Regions from separate parts of the Oceanobacillus sp. FSL W7-1293 genome, predicted to be linked through region 1. Evidence: riboswitches for the same ligand, from Rfam matches in the RefSeq annotation. Region 1 holds a riboswitch; each other region holds the start of a gene.
What was found. Region 1 has a riboswitch for S-adenosylmethionine ahead of MKY65_RS09720 (5-methyltetrahydropteroyltriglutamate--homocysteine S-methyltransferase). Riboswitches for the same ligand answer to the same signal wherever they lie in the genome.
Positions count from the first base shown of each region.

Region 2: linked by a shared signal. The riboswitch ahead of metK (methionine adenosyltransferase) and the one ahead of MKY65_RS09720 (5-methyltetrahydropteroyltriglutamate--homocysteine S-methyltransferase) in region 1 are both predicted to bind S-adenosylmethionine.
Region 3: linked by a shared signal. The riboswitch ahead of MKY65_RS17500 (ATP-binding cassette domain-containing protein) and the one ahead of MKY65_RS09720 (5-methyltetrahydropteroyltriglutamate--homocysteine S-methyltransferase) in region 1 are both predicted to bind S-adenosylmethionine.
Region 4: linked by a shared signal. The riboswitch ahead of MKY65_RS04295 (ATP-binding cassette domain-containing protein) and the one ahead of MKY65_RS09720 (5-methyltetrahydropteroyltriglutamate--homocysteine S-methyltransferase) in region 1 are both predicted to bind S-adenosylmethionine.

Region 1 covers NZ_CP150212.1:1,956,481-1,961,889, forward strand. The annotation lists gene MKY65_RS09710 (MDR family MFS transporter) at 1-1,062, shown strand, start outside; gene MKY65_RS09715 (hypothetical protein) at 2,013-2,486, shown strand; SAM riboswitch class I at 2,600-2,702, shown strand; gene MKY65_RS09720 (5-methyltetrahydropteroyltriglutamate--homocysteine S-methyltransferase) at 2,798-3,913, shown strand; gene tnpB (IS200/IS605 family element RNA-guided endonuclease TnpB) at 4,310-5,409, shown strand, end outside.
Region 2 covers NZ_CP150212.1:3,471,495-3,476,903, forward strand. The annotation lists gene MKY65_RS16960 (class I SAM-dependent methyltransferase) at 1-113, shown strand, start outside; gene MKY65_RS16965 (hypothetical protein) at 122-511, opposite strand; gene MKY65_RS16970 (gamma carbonic anhydrase family protein) at 1,015-1,542, shown strand; gene metK (methionine adenosyltransferase) at 1,903-3,102, opposite strand; SAM riboswitch class I at 3,271-3,376, opposite strand; gene pckA (phosphoenolpyruvate carboxykinase (ATP)) at 3,559-5,145, shown strand; gene MKY65_RS16985 (ABC transporter substrate-binding protein) at 5,343-5,409, shown strand, end outside.
Region 3 covers NZ_CP150212.1:3,578,619-3,584,027, reverse strand. The annotation lists gene MKY65_RS17520 (arsenate reductase family protein) at 20-376, shown strand; gene gcvH (glycine cleavage system protein GcvH) at 443-823, shown strand; gene MKY65_RS17510 (toprim domain-containing protein) at 1,039-1,404, shown strand; gene MKY65_RS17505 (thioredoxin family protein) at 1,549-1,869, shown strand; SAM riboswitch class I at 2,006-2,105, shown strand; gene MKY65_RS17500 (ATP-binding cassette domain-containing protein) at 2,234-3,256, shown strand; gene MKY65_RS17495 (methionine ABC transporter permease) at 3,249-3,917, shown strand; gene MKY65_RS17490 (MetQ/NlpA family ABC transporter substrate-binding protein) at 3,979-4,836, shown strand; gene MKY65_RS17485 (hypothetical protein) at 5,034-5,186, shown strand; gene sufC (Fe-S cluster assembly ATPase SufC) at 5,399-5,409, shown strand, end outside.
Region 4 covers NZ_CP150212.1:867,384-872,792, forward strand. The annotation lists gene MKY65_RS04285 (alpha-hydroxy-acid oxidizing protein) at 1-737, opposite strand, end outside; gene MKY65_RS04290 (methionine ABC transporter permease) at 752-1,420, opposite strand; gene MKY65_RS04295 (ATP-binding cassette domain-containing protein) at 1,416-2,435, opposite strand; SAM riboswitch class I at 2,573-2,669, opposite strand; gene MKY65_RS04300 (pyridoxal phosphate-dependent aminotransferase) at 2,731-3,900, opposite strand; gene brnQ (branched-chain amino acid transport system II carrier protein) at 4,158-5,409, shown strand, end outside.

The sequences.
Region 1 (5,409 bases):
GGGGCCGGCATTATGATGCCGCTGATGCAGACGATATTATTCCTGACCTTTCCTGTTCATAGAAGAGGTACAGCAATGGGACTGTTTGGACTAGTTATTGCATTCGCACCGGCGATTGGCCCGAGTCTCTCAGGCTGGCTCGTGGATCAGTTCCCATGGCGCAGTGTATTCTATGTTGTACTGCCGATTGCTATTTTAGATATGATAGCGGCTTACTTCTTATTGAAAAACGTAACAGAGCTGAAGAAACCGAAATTGGATATTTTATCGGTCATCCTTTCTACAGTTGGCTTCGGTGCAATTCTATACGGTTTCAGTGTCGCCGGCGACGCAGGGTGGCTCAGTCTTCAGGTCATTCTTACGATTGTTATCGGCAGCATTTCTCTCTATTGGTTTATTACCAGACAGTTGAACTTGAAAGAACCGCTTCTTGAATTCCGGGTATTCAAACACAGCACATTCACGTTAGCAACGGCGCTTGGAATGCTGGTCTTCGCTGCGATGATTGGGACAAATGTTATTTTGCCGTTATATATGCAGAATATGGTTGGCTTCTCGGCGCTTGAATCTGGGCTTGTCTTGTTGCCCGGTGCGATTATAATGGGATTCTCCAACCCGATTACCGGTTATCTTTTTGATAGATTCGGAGGAAAATGGCTTGCTCGGGGCGGCTTGTTACTGCTAGCCTTGACAACTTTTGCATTCACGAATTTATCTGCGGATACAAGCTTCAACTATCTGGCAACCATGAATGCCATTCGCATGATTTCGATTGCCATGGTAATGATGCCTATGACAACCATGGCATTGAACCAGCTGCCTAACGAATTGATTCCGCACGGGACAGCAATGAATAATACATTCCGCCAAGTAGCTGGCTCGGTTGGTACAGCAGTGCTTGTAACAATCATGTCCACTGCAGCTATACCAGGTGAGGATATCAATGGTATTATTCATGGTGTGAATGTTTCCTTTATCGTAGCAGCAATTATTGCTATCGTTGGATTTATTCTTTCTTTTAAATTAAAAGAAGAGATAAAACCGGGAAATCGTGTCAGCTAAGGTTCTAATATCAAGCTAAATAAAGTACCAGGCATTGTAACAATTGATTATTGTTAGATGTCTGGTACTTTTTTTGATGGGGTATTGAAGAGAGTATTTACATTTATAGTTTCCTTCATAGAATTCTAAGAAAGTTGATCGGACTTGGTATATGGTATAATGGTGATTAGCATCATTTGGGAGGAATAAAATATAATTGAAGAAATTTAAAGATCAGAGAACTCGTTATTTTTTACACTTTAAGAAAGCATAAAGAATTCAAGGAATAAAGTATAAGTGCAACGGTTTTGATGGGGCGAGTAATCGCAGTCCCAACTAAGGCATTCACGAAAGGCTTGCACTCCAGAGTATAAGGGATTCTAAGAAAGTAAAATACGTTTTCAAGACTCCCTTTAGGAAAAGCTAGTCTGCTGCATGCAAAATTTGTGAATATTCATCCTTTTTCTGATGGAAATGGAATAACCTCTAGATTACTTATGAATTTTGAATTGATGAAGTCTGGATTTCCTCCAATTACAATTGAAAAGGACGATAGATTCAAGTATTACGAGGCTTTAGATATTTCTGGAACAGAAGGGGATTATGAACCCTTTCTATTGTTTATAGCCGAACGTTAGGTGAAAACGTTAGAGAATTATTTAGCTTTTTTAAAAGATTTATAAATAGAACCTTCATTTAGTAGAAGTTTATCGACACACAGGATGTGATAGGATGGAATTAAATCAAAAAGAAGATGAATTTGCTACGAAAACTACAGCTCAAAATTTGGGGGAGCGACTGGCTCTAAACTAACTGAGCGATAAAAAAGTTGTTACTGTCGTTTCAGAAACATGAAAATTTAGGGAAATCTTCAGTTGATATTGTAGTACAGTGAGTTAAAAGAATATATATTCATTAGGATGTAATAGTCCCTTATAATATAGGTATAGACAAGGAGGATTCAATGAATTTTGAATAATAAAAAAACGGATTTTTCTACCCTTGTTGCCAATCTGCTTACTGTTGGTCTAGTAATGGGTAGTATCGCAGTTATTGTAGCCATTCCTATTTTAATAACATATGGTTTATCTAATATTTTAGCAGGCTGGAATCTTATCGAAATACATTTTTTTGATAGTATTTTTATTAATTTTCTTTACTTCGGAGGATTGCTTTTTCTGTCTTACATGGTGGGGATGCTGTTTGATTTGTTATATATGCTAATCCTTAAAGCAGCGAAAATGAAACAGACAAAGAAAGTAATGCTTTGGAGTTATGTCGTTCAATGGTTGCTTAGTGTTAGTTTTTATAAAATATGTATTGAGCCCCTATTTACGAGAGTTAGTGTATCATGGAAAGGAGCAGCTATTTTATTTTTCTGCTTGTATTTGGCTGCTTTTGTAATCAGTGAAGATTATAAAATTTTTTCCGATAAAAAAAGGTAACGCAATCTTGATTTAAATCGATCGCAGCAAGGTTCCTATATTTTGGGATTCTCCTTGACGAATTCATTGCTTCCATGTAAAGTAAACTGTAATTATTCGTATAATTCCATATATTCTTATCGAGAAAGGTGGAGGGACTGGCCCGCTGAAGCCTTAGCAGCAGACGTTGATTTGTACTGTGCTAATTCCAGAAGCATTTTTGCTTGAAGATAAGAAGAGACTTTATCATATCGAACCTCTTCTATTTTCGGAAGGGGTTTTTTTAATGGAATATAGAATGAATATAGCAGATAAAGAGAAAGGGGTATTCGATGGCAATATCAGCAGAGACAAAAAATACACGTGCTCCATTCAGAGCAGATCATGTAGGAAGTTTTCTACGACCTAAGCGTTTAAAAGAGGCGCGTGCACAACAGGCAAAAGGAGAAATCAGTGCAGAACAATTGCGTCAATTGGAAGATGAGGAAATTATCAAACTGGTAGAACAGCAGAAAGAAGCAGGACTTCAATCCGTGACAGATGGGGAGTTTCGCCGAGCCTGGTGGCATTTTGATTTTCTGGAAGGCTTAGATGGTGTGGAAGGCTATACCGCAGAACAAGGTTTACAGTTCACTGGCGTGGAAACGAAAAAAAGAGGCATTAAGGTAACCGGTAAAATTGGTTTTAGTAATCATTATATGATCGAGCATTATAAATTCCTGCATGGTATTGCCGGAGATGCGGTTGCAAAATTTGCGATTCCGAGCCCGAACATGCTCTTTTTCAGAGCAGATTTTGAAGAAGGAATTTATGAAAATGATGAAGCCATTATTGATGACCTGGTTGCTGCTTATCGAGGGGTGATTCAGGCATTATACGATGAAGGCTGCCGCTACCTGCAGCTGGATGATACGTCCTGGGCAGCCTTTTTCTCAGAGAAGGGCAGAAATTCGTTGATTGAAAAAGGAAGAAATCCAGAGAAAACAGCTGAATTATGTGCGAGAGCAATCAATGAATCGATTGCGAACAGACCAGGTGATATGCTGGTAACAATGCATATTTGCCGGGGGAATTTCCAATCTACCTATATGTCAAGCGGCGGTTACGAAGCGGTGTCAGAAACGATTTTTGGCGGTTTACAGGTGGATGGTCTTTTCCTGGAGTTTGATGATGACCGCTCGGGCGGATTTGAACCCTTGCGTCATGTAAACTGTGATAATTTATTTATCGTACTGGGTCTTATCACGTCTAAGTTCAGCGAGCTGGAAGATCCGGAGGCTGTTAAAGCAAGAATTACTGAAGCGGCGGGCTATGTACCGTTGAATCAGCTTTGCCTGAGTCCTCAATGCGGGTTTGCTTCCACAGAGGAAGGAAACTTATTGAGTGAGGAACAGCAATGGGAAAAAATCCGGCATGTTGTGCGAATTGCTGAAGATGTCTGGAAATAAGAGCGATGAGCAAAGGAGATTTGGAGAGGTGGGCTTTCCGAATCTCCTTTTTGTCGAACTTTTTGAACACGCACTATGAATCATTTAGAGAAGGCTGTTTTGAATGTAGATACTTTTGAGCTAATAAACCAGTATTGAAAACGGAAGCTAAGGTGATGAACAAAAATAAATTTGCCATTATGTCACTGATTCGATAAGTAAAATTAAAAAGTAAGTAAGTGTTTATCGAAAAAAGGAGAGAAAACTCCCTCTTCAAGCGCGTAGAGGTAAGGGGGAGATGAATCTCCTATGCACAAAAGATTGCTTAGGAGTGTCTCACTTGTTCAATATAAAATCGAACAAGTGTTCCAAAAACATCCTTCTTCTGATATAATAGACAGGAGGAGGTTAGAAGCTATGAAAATAACAAAAGCATTTCGTTTTCGTATCTATCCGAACAAAAAACAAATCACCTTCATCCATAAGACAATCGGCTGCTCCCGCTTTGTCTACAACTATTTTACGGGAAAACAAAAAGACCACTATTGGCATACGGTGAATGAAATGGTACAAAATGGACAGCTTCTTCAAAATAATTGGAAGGGAGAATTTTTCAATAAAAATAAGGCAATCAAAGCGGTTCCAGAATTGAAGAAAAACTATCCCTTCCTCAAAGAAGTCGATAGTATTGCCCTTCAAAAAGCGGTGGAAAATGTTAATGATTCCTATACGCGCTATTATAAGAAGCAGAATAAGGCACCTCGTTTTAAATCAAAAAAGAATCCTGTCCAATCGTATACCACGAAACATGTCAATGGAAATATTGCTGTATTGGATAAACATATCAAACTGCCTAAGCTCGGATTGGTTCGCTTTGCCAAAAGTCGGGAAGTGGAAGGACGTATTATCAATGCAACGATCCGGCGCAATCCTTCAGGCAAGTACTTTGTTTCGATTGTAGCGGAAACGGAAGTTGAATACGATGAAAAGACAGATTCCTCTGTAGGCATCGATGTTGGAATAACTGATTTTGCAACTCTTTCCAATGGGACGGTGTATGAAAATCCAAAATTTTTCCAGACATTAGAAAAGAAGCTGGCAAAAGCGCAAGTGATTCTTTCAAGGCGACAGGTAGACTCAGCAAATTGGCAGAAACAAAAACGAAAAGTAGCTCGGCTTCACGAAAAAATTGCTAATAAAAGAAAAGACATGTTAGATAAAATCTCCACTGAGATAATCAAAAACCACGATATCATCGGAATAGAAGATTTGTCTGTAAAAAACATGTTAAAGAATCAAAATCTTGCGAAAGCGATTAGCGATGTATCCTGGTCAGCGTTCCGAACGATGCTGGAATATAAAGCGGTCTGGTATGGAAAGCAGGTTGTTGTAGTTTCGAAAAGCTATCCATCCAGTCAGTTATGTTCTCATTGTGGACACCAAAACAAAGACGTTAAAAATCTTGCTTTGCGTGCATGGACGTGTGATAGCTGTCAATGCCATCATCAAAGAGATAT
Region 2 (5,409 bases), 1.5 Mb from region 1:
CCTCACAATTAAATCAAAAAGAATATCAAGTGCTCAGGTACCAATTTATCAATCAGCAAAATCAAGCTCCGTTTTTAATCGCTATCGAAAAAAAGAAACGCTCTGTGTCATAGAGCGTTTCTTATGCAATTCCTAAAAATAGTAATCGAAAGAATAAATTTAAGAAATGCCCGGCTGTCATGATAATAAATATAATAAAAGAAATCATGAGCGCACGGGATCGAAGTGTCTTATATTTTTTGGGATAGGGAATCCAAATATAAGCTGATACAACCATGAGCGGGACAGAATATAAATATCCAAATAGATAAACCCAGTCGCGCAATGCAGAAAGTTCGCCCAGTTCAGGGTCTTGCAGGTTGTTCAACTGATTCATATATCCGGCTGCAAAAATAATAGTTAACAAAATAAAATAACCAAATGTTGTCAGACGCAGCCATTTTTGCTCATCGCTTATCAGTATATAGACACCGATAAAAAATAAAATCCCTATTACAATTTGAATCAACATGAAAGTACAACCCCATTTTTAACGATAAATCAGTTCTCTGCGCCACATGCAAAACTTTCTCTCTCTGTAAAAGTCCGCCTGTTTGTATGGATGCCCCATTATCCATAGCCAGATTAAAACAGATTTATACAATTACTTATTCCAGTTATTACTGGAACATCTGTTACTGCTCCCATTGTCAAATCAACAACGTGGAAATTACTTAGAATAGTGTTCCTGTTTATCTCTTTATGTTATTACTATCCTTAAGTAACCAGCTTATTTATTCTACCATAAAAAGATGCGTATCTGTAGAGGATAAAAAGAAATATATCTACATTCAAACTTATTATCCACATCAAACAAATGGCTTAGAATATATGCCTACAATTAGGAGATTGCGATAGGAATAACAATTCTTTCTCCTTCATTCAGTACCAAAATCAACTCATTTAGAGCTGCCTTTCCAGATAATATTTCCTTTGATATACTTTAATCAATATGACTGAGTTGGAGGAATACAGATGATTGAATCATATAAAGGAATAACCCCGTCTATTGATTCTGCCGCATTCATTGCCAAAAATGCGGTAATCAACGGGGACGTGACGATTGAAGAAGAAGCAAGTATTTGGTTCCACACGGTGATTCGCGGTGATGTGGCACCGACAAAAATCGGCAAGCGTACCAATGTTCAGGACCTCTCTATGCTGCATCAGAGTCCTGATATGCCGTTGATTCTTGAAGATGATGTAACTGTCGGACATCAAGTCACCTTGCATTCTGCGATTATACGCCATCATGCGCTGATTGGCATGGGTTCTATTATTTTAGATGGCGCAGAGATTGGGGAACATGCTTTTGTCGGCGCCGGGAGCCTGGTGCCGCCGGGCAAAAAAATACCGCCCCGCACATTAGCTATGGGCAGGCCGGCTAAAGTGGTCCGTGAATTAACCGATAAAGACTATCAAGAAATGGACCGCATCCGTAAATCCTATGTGGAAAAAGGACAATATTATTTAAAAGAAACAAACATGGGCGGAAAGGAATAAAACCAGTTTCCTTCCATTATAAAGAAAAACCAAGAACACCGCTTGGTCTTTAAAACATCAGTGTTCTCGCCGAAGAGATATCCGCTGCGACGGGCTTCGGTGGGGCGAGTAATCGCAGTCCCAGTGGGAAGACCCCGCAGGAAAAAGTGTTCTTCTTTTTTTACCCTCGGGGCATAAGTACGACTTTAGCTCTGTCTGCGCCTGATGGCTTGCCAATCGCTAAGTCTTCTTTATCGAGGAGGCTGAGCTCAAGCCCACGGAAAGCGGAGTGTATTTCTGGAGCGGCTATATTCAGCATTTTTTATATACTTTTATTCTTTAAAGAAAAACGTCAGGCATCTTCAGACACCTGACGTTTTTTTATTTTGCAGTCAACGCTTTTAATTCTTCTACTTTATCTGTTTTTTCCCATGGGAATGTAATATCTGTACGTCCGAAATGGCCGTAAGCAGCTGTGTTTTTAAAAATTGGTCTTCTTAAATCAAGCATGCGGATAATACCTGCCGGCCGCAAATCGAATAGCTCCCGGACTGCTTCCACTAATCTCTCTTCACTGACTTCCCCTGTACCGAATGTATTGATTGAGATAGAAACGGGCTGGGCAACGCCAATCGCATAAGCCAGCTGAACCTCACAAGAATCAGCAAGACCTGCAGCAACAATATTTTTAGCAACATAACGGGCCGCATACGCAGCAGAACGATCCACTTTCGTTGCATCCTTACCGCTAAAAGCGCCGCCCCCATGTCTGGCATAGCCTCCATAAGTGTCTACAATAATCTTTCTTCCGGTCAAGCCGACATCGCCTTGTGGACCGCCTAAAACAAAGCGCCCGGTCGGATTAATATAATACTTTGTTTTTTCATCCAGTAATTCACCGGGTACAACAGCTTCGACAACATGTTTAATAATATCCGCTTCGATTTGTTCATTCGTAATATCCGGATGATGCTGCGCAGAAATGACAACCGTATCTACACGCAGCGGCTGATTATCTTCACCGTACTCAACGGTTACCTGTGTTTTCCCGTCTGGACGCAGATAGCCGATAATCTCTTCCTTTCGAACATCTGCTAATCTTTTGGATAAACGGTGTGCTAAAGAAATTGGTAAAGGCATCAGCTCTTCAGTTTCATTACATGCATAACCAAACATTAATCCCTGATCACCGGCACCAATTGCCTCGATTTCTTCTTCACTTTCTTGTCCTTGTCTTGCTTCCAGCGCAACATCCACACCGCCGGCAATATCAGGAGACTGCTCATCAATAGCAGTCAATACAGCACATGTTTCTGAATCAAAACCATATTTTGCCCGTGTATAGCCAATTCCTTGTACTGTTTCACGTACAATTGCAGGAATATCTACATATGTACTTGTAGAAATCTCTCCGGCAACTAAAACAATTCCAGTTGTAACCGTAGTTTCACAAGCCACTCTGGCATTCGGATCCTTCGAGAGAATCTCATCCAGAATAGCGTCTGAAATTTGGTCAGACATCTTATCCGGATGCCCTTCAGTAACTGACTCAGAAGTAAATAAACGACGATTTGCAGCCATAAGGCTAACTCCCCTTCTCCAATAATGTTACGGAACTCTATTTCAATATAAATTTATCATTCCACCCAATGTGGTTTCATTTTTTAGAGGATATTTAAAAAGTCTCCTAAAAACAAAAAAACCTCTCCTTCAAAATATATGAGGAAAGGAAAACTTATTGGCCTTTCGCTCTTATTGTTCAAGGAATGATCCTTGCATCAGGTTAGCACCTTTCACTTAAAGTGAGGTTGCTGGGCTTCATCGGGACTGTCCCTCCACCATCTCCAAATAAGAGTATCCGTTCAATATTTAGATTAACGAAACAAGCCTCTCCTGTCAACCTTATTATCATCTGTGACAGAAAAAATAATTTTTCATAAATTAGTATGAACTATTATATTTAATGTGTTATACTAATAAACATATTTCAAGATAAAATCAATTCTAAACCATTAATAAGGAGTGAATAATTGCTTTATGAAAATATTGCGGAGAAGTATACTGGAGGAGCTCACTTTAACTAATATTTACAGCAACTATTCTGTTGGCCAGCTTATCGAAAAAATTATTCATCGTGATGAAGCAAAATTAACATCTACTGGTGCGGTCCGTGCCACCACTGGAAAATACACGGGACGTTCTCCAAAAGATAAATTTATTGTAAAAGATGCTTTATCAGCGGATAAGGTAGACTGGGGAAATGTTAATCAGCCTATTGAAGAGGAAGTCTTTAATAGGCTGATTGGCAAAGTGATTGCCTATTTAGATAACCAAGAAGAAATTTTTCATCTGCAAGCTTATGCGGGTGCGGATGAAAAATACAAACTGCCTATTCAGGTAATCAATGAATATGCCTGGCATAATTTATTCGCAAGACAATTATTTATTCCTGTTGAAAAAGAAATGGAGCAATTACATGAAGCTGATTTTACAGTAATCTCTGCTCCCGGTTTTAAAGCAGACCCGGAAGTTGACGGTACAAACTCCGAAGCCTTTGTTCTCATTTCCTTTGAACAGCGCATTGTGCTTATCGGCGGAACAGAATATGCGGGAGAGATAAAAAAATCTATCTTCTCTGTAGCTAATTTCCTCCTCCCCGAGCAAAATGTTCTGTCCATGCATTGCTCTTCTAACGTCGGAGAAGATGGCGATGTCGCTTTATTTTTCGGTTTATCCGGAACTGGAAAAACCACACTTTCAGCTGACGTTGACAGAAGGTTAATCGGTGATGATGAGCATGGCTGGAGTGACGAAGGTGTCTTTAATATTGAAGGCGGCTGCTATGCAAAATGCATTAATTTATCTGCAGAAAAAGAGCCGCAAATCTTTGATGCTATCCGCTACGGATCTGTTTTGGAAAATGTCGCCTTGGATGAAGATACACGCGTCCCGGATTATGATGATACTTTGTTAACAGAAAATACACGGGCGGCTTATCCATTAGAAAATATTGATAACAGCTTAGAGCCAAGTGTAGCCGGACATCCAAATACAATTATTTTCCTGACCGCAGATGCTTCCGGTACTTTACCGCCAATCAGTAAATTGACAAAAGAGCAGGCAATGTATCATTTCTTAAGCGGATACACGAGCAAGCTGGCTGGTACAGAACGTGGTGTAACTAAGCCTGTCGCTACATTCTCAGCATGCTTCGGATCTCCGTTTTTACCATTAAATCCATCTGTCTATGCAGAAATGCTCGGAGAAAAAATTGATAAATTTGATGCTAACGTGTTCCTGATTAATACCGGCTGGACCGGCGGCATGTACGGTGTAGGAACGAGAATGAAATTATCCTACACGCGTGCGATGGTGCACTCCGCTTTAATCGGCGAGTTAAATGACGCGGAAACAACAACAGATGAAATTTTCGGGTTGGCTATCCCAAAATTCATTCCAGGTGTTCCTGATGAAGTTCTTGTTCCTAAAAATGCTTGGGCAGATAAGGAAAGTTATGAACTGGAAGCTAAAAATTTAGCCGGAAAATTCCATATGAATTTCGAGAAATTCACGGAAGTCAGCGACACAATTCAACAGGCTGGTCCGCTGTATCGTCCAGTATAATCAAACAGCTTCTCCAAAATAGCATGTTCACGCAAAAAAAGGATAAACTCCAATTTGGGTTTATCCTTTTTTTGCTGCTCTTTTCTTTTCACCTCACAAAATCTCCAAATTCTAGGCGTTCACACAATCATCCCGCGAAACATATATTTATACAAGATGTTCAAGAACAGTTTTTTGAGAAAGGAAGGAAGAAGAAAATGAGAAAGCTCGCTTGTTTCATTCTATTGATTTGTTCTCTGCTTCTCATTAGTGCCTGTAATCAAA
Region 3 (5,409 bases), 1.6 Mb from region 1:
CAGAAGCGGAGGAAGAATAATGACATTATCTTTTTATTGGTATTCGAAATGCGGCACCTGCCGAAATGCAAAAAAATGGCTGGATGCAAATCAAATTGATTATAAGGCGATTCCAATCGCAGAAGAGCCTCCAAGTGCGAGTGAGCTGCTGTCTTGGATGGAGACAAGCGACCTGCCGCCTAAAAAATTCTTTAATACCAGCGGTAAAAAATATCGGGAATTGAATTTGAAAGAAAGAATAAATGATTTATCCCCGCAGGAAATGGCGGAGATTTTAGCTTCTGATGGCATGCTCATCAAAAGACCGGTCTTAACCGACGGCAAGAAAGTAACTGTCGGATTTAAAGAAGAAACCTATGAATCTGTCTGGAAATAGTGCTAGAAATGAGCAGTACTTCCATGTATAGTTAAAGAGAATAAAGTTTTGTTGGAGGGATACGAAATGAGCTTGCCAAATGATTATTTATATTCAAAAGAACATGAATGGGTAAAAAAAGAAGATGGAAAAGTTCGCATAGGAATTACAGACTTTGCACAGGATGAGCTTGGCGATATTGTTTTCGTAGAATTACCGGAAGTCGGCGATTCTTTAGAGCTGGAAGAGCCATTTGGAAGTGTGGAATCTGTTAAAACGGTATCTGAGCTGTATGCTCCAGTAAGCGGGAAAGTGGTAGAAGTAAATGGAGAACTGGAAGACAGCCCAGAGCTTGTGAATGAATCACCGCATGAAAAAGCATGGATGATTGTTATTGAACTTGAGAATGAAGCGGATTTAGAAGAATTATTAGATGTGAAAGCATATCAGGAATTCATTGAAGGATAATAAAATTACATTGAACCTATTTTAGAAAAAATGAAAATACAGGCGCTGCTCCTGAATTTTCAAAAAAGGCACTAAAAATAGGTGAAAAAGAGCTGACTTTTCCACATTCGTGTATAGTTAGCTCTTTTCTTTTCATATAATATAGAAAAAGCATAGGATAGGATTAGGTTAAAAAGGATGTTCAGCCTAATCACTTCGATAAGGAGTGCAAAACGATGATGGAAGATGATTACAACAAAGTCATAATCGTTGAAGGGTTATCTGATAAAAAGCATCTAGAAAAAATACTTGACGATAATACCATCACCATTGTTTGTACAAATGGAACCATCGGTGTAGAAAAATTTGAAGAGCTGTTGGAATATTATCATTTGGACGATACAGATGTATTTATTCTGGTAGACGAGGATGATTCGGGAATGAAACTCCGAAAACAGCTGGCCAGAGAACTGCCGCACGCAGAGCATATTTATGTAAGCAGTGAATTTCGTGAGGTTGCGGCCACCCCAAAAAGAATGTTGGCAAGTATTCTGGCAGGAAAACGCATTGGAATCAATCTCAATTATCTTGCAAAATGGTAACGTAAAGCGTTAAAATAAGAATGGATTCTATCCGCCGGGGAAATAAATAAGGAAAGATGGGAAATCGTTTTATACGCAACCAGTGTAACCCTTTCACTCAGCATATATAATTTTATGGAAAGAAAAAGATTGAGGGGAATGAACTTGAAACAGTTTAGTGGAGAAGAAGAGAATCATCAGCGATTCATACTATATATTTATACACCATTTTGCGGGACATGTACGGTAGCCCGCGCCATGCTTGAAAAAATAGAAAGGCTGCATAAAACAGATATTTTTACGGAAATGAACGCGTCCATGCACCCTGATTTTATGCAGTCTCATCAAGTCGAAAGTGTGCCATGTCTTGCATTTATGGAAAACGGTAAAATGGTAGAGAAAGTGTACACGTTTCAATCGACTGCAAATATTTACCAGTATTTGATGAAATACAAACCGGAATTATTCACAGCAATAAACAACTAAGTTTTTTCTGTATTAAGATAATGTTTAACGACGATAAGCAGAAGATGGAGAAATCCGAGTTAATGGCTGAGGATTGTGATTGACAAGGCACAAATGGCATGCTACTATAATGGCACTTCATTTAAAAATAGGCAAACTCTTATCAAGAGCGGTGGAGGGACTGGCCCATTGAAACCGCGGCAACCTTCAATCATTGAAAAGGTGCCAATTCCTGCAGGAAACTGTAAAGATAAGGGAGCAATGGACGATATTGTGTATAATAAAGCGTCTTTCTGTTCTCTTGCAGAAAGACGCTTTTTCAATGAAGAGGAAAGTATAGAGTACACAATAAAATAGGTTTGTACACATATAGGAGTGAAATAAAGTGATATCCATTGAAGGATTGAAGAAAATATTCTCTTTAGAAAAAAAAGACATTGTCGCCGTAGATAATTTAAATCTTAACGTAGCAGATGGAGATATTTATGGCGTAATCGGATATAGCGGCGCGGGAAAAAGTACTTTTGTCCGTTTGATTAACAGATTGGAAGAACCGACATCAGGTACGATAAAAATCGGCAATCAGGTTATTACATCCTTATCGAAAAAGGATTTACGTGTTGCCAGACAGGATATTGGAATGATATTCCAGCATTTTAATCTGCTCTGGTCCCGGACAGTCGCTGAAAATATTGAATTTCCGCTTGAGATTTCCGGTGTGGAGAAAAGCGACCGGAAAAAGCGGGTGCTGGAATTGATTGAATTAGTTGGCTTGGCAGGCAAGGAAAATGCCTACCCGGCACAGTTAAGCGGCGGACAAAAGCAGCGGGTCGGAATTGCAAGAGCATTAGCAAACTCTCCGAAGGTCCTGCTTTGTGATGAAGCAACCTCTGCACTTGATCCGGAAACAACGAATCAAATCCTGCGTTTATTGCAGGATATTAATGAAAAACTGGGTCTAACCATTATTTTAATTACCCATGAAATGCATGTGATCCGCAAAATTTGTAATCGGGTTGCTGTGATGGAACAAGGGAAAGTGGTAGAAGAAGGAACGGTTCTCGATGTATTTACCAGACCAAAGCAGCCGGTAACACAGAAGTTTGTTGAACAGCTGACTGGATCAGATGAGGAAGAGGAAGACATGACAGAGTTGAAGGAAAGATATCAAGAGGGCGCGTTATTACGGATACAGTTTTTAGGAGAAAGTGCAAACCAGACTGTAATCAGCCAGCTTGTGAAGAATTTTGATATCCATGTTAATATTTTGCAGGGGAAAATCACCCAGACACAGGTCGGGAGCTATGGGACATTGATTGTTCAGCTGATTGGAAATCAGCAGGAAGAGGCAATGAAGTACCTGGAGGAACAGGATGTTATTGAATTGGAGGTAATTCAGCATGCTTGAGGAATTATTTCCAAACGTTACGATAGAAGATTTAGTAGAAGCTTCTCAAGAAACACTTTACATGACCATTATAGCTTTAGTCGGCACAGCCATTATTGGCTTACTTTTAGGCCTGCTGTTATTTTTAACGTCGAAAGGGAACTTTTGGGAAAATCGATTGATTAATTTTGTTGTTGCAACATTTGTCAATGTATTTCGTGCTGTTCCGTTTATTATATTGATCCTGCTGTTATTTCCTTTCACTGATTTTGTAGTGGGGACACTGCGCGGACCTAATGCTGCTTTACCGGCTTTAATTCTCGGTTCTGCTCCATTCTATGCAAGATTAGTGGAGATTGCATTGAAGGAAGTAGACAAAGGGGTTGTAGAAGCTGCCAAAGCAATGGGGGCTAAAGCAAGGACGATTATTTTTAAGGTGCTGCTTCCAGAGTCCAAGCCTGCACTTGTATCAGGGCTGACGGTTACAGCGATTGCTTTAATCGGTTATACAGCGATGGCAGGAGCGATTGGAGCAGGCGGATTAGGGAACCATGCCTACTATTTCGGATTTCAGCGGAAAAGCTGGGATGTTGTATTTGTCAGCACAGTCATCATTGTGATTATCGTATTTATCTTCCAGTTTATTGGGGATGCTATAACCAGAAAGATAGACAAGCGTTAAAAAAGGTGCTATTCAAGAATTTCTTGATTCACATAATAAAAAATAAAAAGGGGCGTTCAACATGAAAAAGCTTTGGTTTTTAGCAGTTGCGAGTTTGATTTTATTATTAGCAGCATGCGGAGGAAATGATGATTCTTCCAACAACGAAGAAGGTACAGGCAGTGAAGGGGATGAGCCAACTGAAATTACAGTAGGTGCTTCCAGTATCCCGCATGCTGAAATCTTAGAAGAAGCAGCACCGTTATTAGAAGAAGAAGGAATTACATTAGAAATTGAACAGTATGAAGACTATGTTTTACCGAATGATGATTTAGATAATGGGACACTGGATGCGAACTTCTTCCAGCATCAGCCGTTTCTTGACCAAACAATAGAGGATGCCGGATATGAAATCGAATCTATCGGCGGAGTTCATGTAGAACCAATGGGAGTCTATTCTCAAGGTATTGAAAGTATTGATGATATTCCAGAGGGAACAGAGGTGGTATTAAGTAACTCTGTATCAGATCAGGGAAGAATTTTATCTTTATTTGAAGCAAATGGATTAATTACATTAAATGAAGATGTGGATAAAGTAGCTGCAACAATAGATGATATTGAGGAAAATCCGAAAGATTTATCCTTCCACCCGGATGTTGCGCCTGAGATTACACCGGATATTTATAACAGTGAAGAAGATTCGTTAGTGGTTATTAACACCAACTTTGCTATCGGAGCAGGATTAAATCCACTTGAAGATGCGCTTTTTATTGAAGGCGATGAATCAGATTATGTAAATGTTATAGCTGTACGTTCAGAAGACAAAGACAGCGAAGCATTAAATACATTAGTAGAGGTACTGCAATCTCAAGAAATCCAGGATTTTATTACGGATAACTATGATGGTGCTGTAATTCCAACACCAACTGGCGCAGAATAAAGAGCATTTCCGAAGAATACTAAGAATGTGAGAGTATATCCATCTATAGCGAAAGATTTTCATAAATTATCCGAAAATATAAGTTTAAATCGATTTTGAGCGGGAATCATACCTGTGTTAGCATATTGAATGTGTTAAACAAACCGAAAGGATGATTTATTATTACCACTGAAAATGGTTTAAGTTACACTTCGGAAATGGAAAAAGGAATTGGTCAATCAAGAGGTGTCAATTACGAGGAATATGACCGAAGCTTGAATAAAAAGTTAAAAGTGGAAAAAGAAAGAGAACAGGAATACCAAAAGGCGAAGAGACTTTCTACAGAAGCAGTTTCTGGTAATTTAAGATAAAAATAACAAAAGCTGATGTCACGGGGCATCAGCTTTTTAAATGGAAACAGACCTTGAAAAAAGTGTCTAAAGAAGCATAGTTAAAAGCTTTTTAAAGACGAATGATAACAGTTGCGAATTAATTTGAAATGCTTTAAGATTGTAATGAGAATAAATTGAGAATGGATATCATATTCATTTCATTTAAAATACAGTTTTTGGAGGTATGATTTATGTCAGGCTC
Region 4 (5,409 bases), 1.1 Mb from region 1:
AGCTTCGTGCGTTGCCGTAATTCTGTTATATTGTCCCAATGGAGCGATGGATGATGAAGGTTTTCAATAATCGATTCAATTTCATCCTGGCCATCCTTTAATCCTTCTTGAAATGCAGGATCTTGGACATAGTTTGCTTTTCCATATCCTTTTTTCAATGGGGAGTACTGATGCCTCATATCATCTTCACGCCACCCGAGAATCATGGTATCCACGGTGACGACAATCGCTTCATACCCGGCTTTTTCTGCGCGTTCTGCCATACTGTAGGAAATAGCATCATTATTGGCCCAATATAACTGAAACCATTTTGGCCCATGAGGAACAGCCTCTGAGACTTCTTCGATAGATCTTGCTGTAACCGTACTTTGGATATATGGAATATTCATTGAAGCTGCAACATTTGCAACGGCAAAGTCAGGCTCTTCATGAACCATTTTTAAATGACCTATCGGAGCAACCATCAATGGGGAAGCATATTCTTTTCCTAAAATACGTATAGATGTGTCCACTTCCGAGACATTACGTAAAAATCTGGGAACAATTGAATATTTCTCAAAGGCTTCCCTGTTTTTTCTTAACGTTTCTTCCCCGCCGGCACCGGAGCGGATGTGGCCAAACACTTCTGCCGGCAGGGCATGCTTTGCTGCAGCTTCAAGCTGTACAGTTCCAATCGGAAAGGAATCCTGTATGGTTATATGCTCTAAGAAAGAGCCTTTTTTGGATGAGGTTGTCATATTTTTTCCCCCAATTAATCTTTTTTCAATCGTTCGGCGAGCCGGTTACCGAGAGACTGAAGACCTTGAACGATAATAACGAGCATAATAACGGTGACATACATGACATCTGTTTCATAACGCAGATGTCCAAACCGGTAAGCAAGGTCACCTAAGCCTCCTGCTCCGACTAAGCCGGCCATAGCGGTTGCCCCGATAAGGCTGATTGTTGCGATAGTTAATGCAAGAACAATAGCTGGTCTCGCTTCCCGCAGCATCACATTCCAAATAATTTGATGTGTTTTTACTCCCATCGCCCGGTATGCTTCAATAACACCTTGGTTGACCTCCAGCAGGGAGGATTCAATCAGTCTGGCAATATAAGGAGCTGCATTGACAACGAGCGGTACAATAACCCCTTTGACACCAATGGTCACACCTACGATCAATTTGGTAAAAGGAAGCATGAAGAATAAAAGAATAATAAACGGAATCGATCGGATAACGTTAATCAGTAAGTTTAAAAACTGATAAACAAATTTATTTTGTAATGGTTGTCCCGGTCGTGTCAAAACTAAGAGAATAGCTAAAATAACGCCGATAATAACAGCGAAAAACAAAGAGATTAAAACCATTTGAATGGTTTCTATTATGGCATCATAAAACTCTGAACCCCATTGATCAATAAATGCCTGCATGTCAATTTACCCCCAATTCTTCTACTTCTACGCCTTGTTCCTGCAAGAAGGAGAGAGAATGTTCCACTTGATGCTCACTGCCGATTAAATGAACGACAAGGTTACCAACAATGCCATTTTTTAATTCGATAATATTTGCCGTCAAGATATTCGGTTCTACATAAAACTGCTGTGTAACCTTAGATAACAATGGCTGTCCTGTATTTTCACCAAGGAAGGTCAAACGAATTACTTTGCCCTCTAAATTCAAATCATCAATCAAACGGTCCGATAATTTTCGTTGTGAAATGGTATTTAAGAATTTTTTGGTTGTCGGCTGTTTAGGTTTTGTAAATAATTCTATCGTCGACCCTTGTTCAATGAGGTTTCCGTTTTCAATAACGTAAACATAATCGCATATTTTTTGGATGACGTTCATTTCATGCGTAATCAATAGAATTGTGATTCCAAGCTCTGCATTAATTTTTAATAATAGTTCGAGAATGGAATTTGTTGTTTCTGGATCAAGTGCGCTGGTTGCTTCATCGCTCAGGAGAACCTGTGGTTCCTGGGACAGTGCTCTGGCAATAGCAACACGCTGTTTTTGACCGCCGGAAAGCTGAGAAGGATAAGCATCTTTTTTCTCGGCTAAATCGACAATATCTAAGTATTTCATGACTCTTTCCTTAACCTCTGCCTTCGGTACGCCGAGTAATTTTAATGGAATCGCAATATTCTCATAGACATTGGCAGTCCTTAATAAATTAAAATGCTGAAAAATCATGCCGACTTTCTGTCTTGTCTGCCGGAGCTTTTCTTTTGATAATTTGGTTAAGTCAATTCCATCAATCCAAACCTTGCCTTTCGAAGGGGATTCCAGTAAATTGGCACAGCGAATTAATGTACTTTTTCCTGCACCGCTGTAGCCGATTACGCCATGGATTTCTCCTTTGTTGACAGAAATCGTCACATTGTCCAGTGCAGTAACATCTTTTCCTTTTTTGGAGGGGAAAATTTTGGTGACATTCTCTAATTTAATCATCTGCTGTTTTTCCTGCCTTTCTATCATTTATGCTGAACTGGTAGTTATCAGCAGCTTTTCTTATCAAAATCTATACAATTTGTAAAAAGAGCCTCTCTAGATGAAAGAGAGGCTCGAAAATGTAATCTTATTTTCTGCTCTCATCTTTCAAGACGGATGTCTTGCTGGAATTAGCACCTTTTTAAAGGTTGCCGAGCTTCAACGGGCCAGTCCCTCAGCTGCTCTGGATAAGAGGTATAATCGTAATTGAATTGTATTCTTTAAAAGTATCTTATTTTACAAGTTTCGTCAATATTTATTTTTGAAACAGCTGCAGTTTCTCAATACGTCGAATAGCTTCACGAATACGCTCCTCTTCTACGAGTAATCCGACGCGTATATAACCTTCTCCATTCCTTCCGAAACCATTCCCGGCTGCAACGGCAACATCCGCCTCTTGTAATAAATAATCGGCAAATGCTTCACTTGTAAACGCCGCTGGTACAGGGAGCCAGGCAAAGAAAGAGCCTTTCGGTGCAGTGACTTCCCAGCCGATATGTCTGCATTCTTCTATGAGGACATCTCTGCGTTGTTCATAGCGTTCGACAAGCGAGGTGACACAGCTTTGATCACCTGATAATGCTTCCGCAGCTGCCTTTTGAATAGCTGGGAAAAGACTGACAAATAAATGGTCCTGCAGAATATTAATCGCTTCAATCATATCTTTGTTGCCGGCAGCAAAACCGACTCGCCAGCCAGCCATATTATAGGTTTTGGAAAGGGTGTACAGCTCAACGCCGACATCTTTCGCTCCTTTTGTTTGCAGGAAGCTTACTGGCTGATGGCCGTCGAAACCGATGGCTCCATAAGCGAAATCATGAACAACGCCGATATCATTTTCCTCCGCTAATGCAACGGTTTCTTCAAAAAATTCTTTCGTTGCAACTCCTCCGGTCGGATTGTTTGGATAGTTGAGATATAATAGCTTGGCAAGTTTCTTTTGTTCCGCCGTCAGGGCAGCATAATCTGGTAAAAAATTGTTTTCCTCTAATAATGGGAAGGTGTCATAAGTAACATCTGCTAATGGAACACTGGACAAATAATCTGGATATCCAGGGTCTGGCAAGAGCATTAATTCGCCTTCATCCATAACAGCTAAAGGGAGCTCTATCAGACCGATTTTACTGCCGAACAGAATAGCAATTTCTGAAGCAGGATCTAAATCGACATCATATTCTCTTTTATAAAATTGTGCTGCAGCCTTTTTTAATTCATCGGTACCGCGGAAAGGGGAATATTTATGGGCAACCGGATTTTCGGCGCTTTCCTGAAGGGCACGGATAATATGCGGCGGTGTCGGCTGATCCGGGTTGCCTTGTCCGAGATTTATAATATCTCTTCCTTCTTCTAGTGCTGTAGCGACTTTAGCGGCAAGGGATGCAAAAAATTGAGCAGGAAGCTTTTCTACACGACGGGATAACTTCATCATCTATCGACCTCTTTATACTAGTTTGTAAATTTTATAATTACATCTAATAGTATAAGTTTGCAGTGCGATTGTCTATAAAAAATATGAGAGAACAGCAAACCAAGGATGTATGGGAATTTTTTCTATAATCCCTATTCATCCCTTTTTCCGTTGCATTTCATATGTTAAAGTAGTAAGATAGAAATCGTGTCAAATTATGTTAAATAATTAGATAATTCCAAGAATTATTTGGTTTGGAGGTAGGAGGAATAAAAATGAATACCAAACTGCGTATAGGAAATTATTTAGCAATTGCATTTATGTTATTTGCTTTATTTTTTGGAGCGGGAAATCTGATTTTCCCTGCACAACTGGGACAGTTATCAGGGGATAATATTATCCCGGCTACGATTGGCTTTTTAATAACTGGAGTAGGGCTGCCTTTTCTCGGTATTATGGCAATGGGCTTCTCTGGAAAAAATAATTTACAGGAGCTTGCAAGTCGTGTTCACCCTGTTTATGGTCTTGCATTTACAGCCTTACTTTATTTAACGATTGGTCCATTCTTTGCAGCTCCAAGAACAGGAACGGTAGCTTATGAAGTTGGTATTGCACCATATGTAAGTGAAGGAGCACAATCAACGGTACTCTTGATTTTTACAGGGGTTTTTTTCTTAATTACTCTGCTTTTCTCGTTATTCCCATCAAAAATTGTCGATAATATTGGGAAATTTTTGGCGCCGGCGCTGGTGGTTTTACTGCTTGTTTTATTAGCCGTTGCATTTTTTAATCCGATGGGATCCATTCAGTCTCCAGAAGAAGGATATCAGTCTTCTGCCTTTTTCATTGGATTTTTGGAAGGTTATAACACGATGGATGCCTTGGCTGCATTAGTATTTGGGATTATTATTATTAATGTTATCAAAGGATTTGGGATTACGAATAACAATCAAATTCTTTCAGCAGTTACGAAAATCGGTTTAACATCAACAGCGTTACTTGCTATCATTTATGTCGGGATTTCCTATTTAGGAGCAACCAGTGTGTTAGAATTGGGTATATTTGAAAACGGGGGACCTGTATTAAGTGGAGCAGCAACGCATTATTTCGGTACATTTGGAGCTATTTTGCTGGCAGCTATTATTATATTGGCTTGTCTGACAACAGCAATTGGACTGATTACAGCGAATGCGGAATACTTTCATTCCATCATTCCTGCCATTGCTTATAAGCCATGGGTGTTTTTCTTTTCCATTTTAACGTTTGTCGTTGCTAACTTTGGACTGGAAAACATTATTTCTTTCTCTATTCCAGTGTTGATGTTCTTATATCCGCTGGCGATGGTGTTGGTTTTATTAACTTTTGTTTCACCATTTTTCAATCATTCACGTTTAGTGTACATTCCGACCATAGCGGTCACGTTCATTTTTAGTATCATAGACGGTCTTTTAGCGCTTTTTGATTCAATAGGATTGGAATTGCCTGGCTGGCTGGATTCACTTGATAAGATGCTTGTGGAGAATCTTC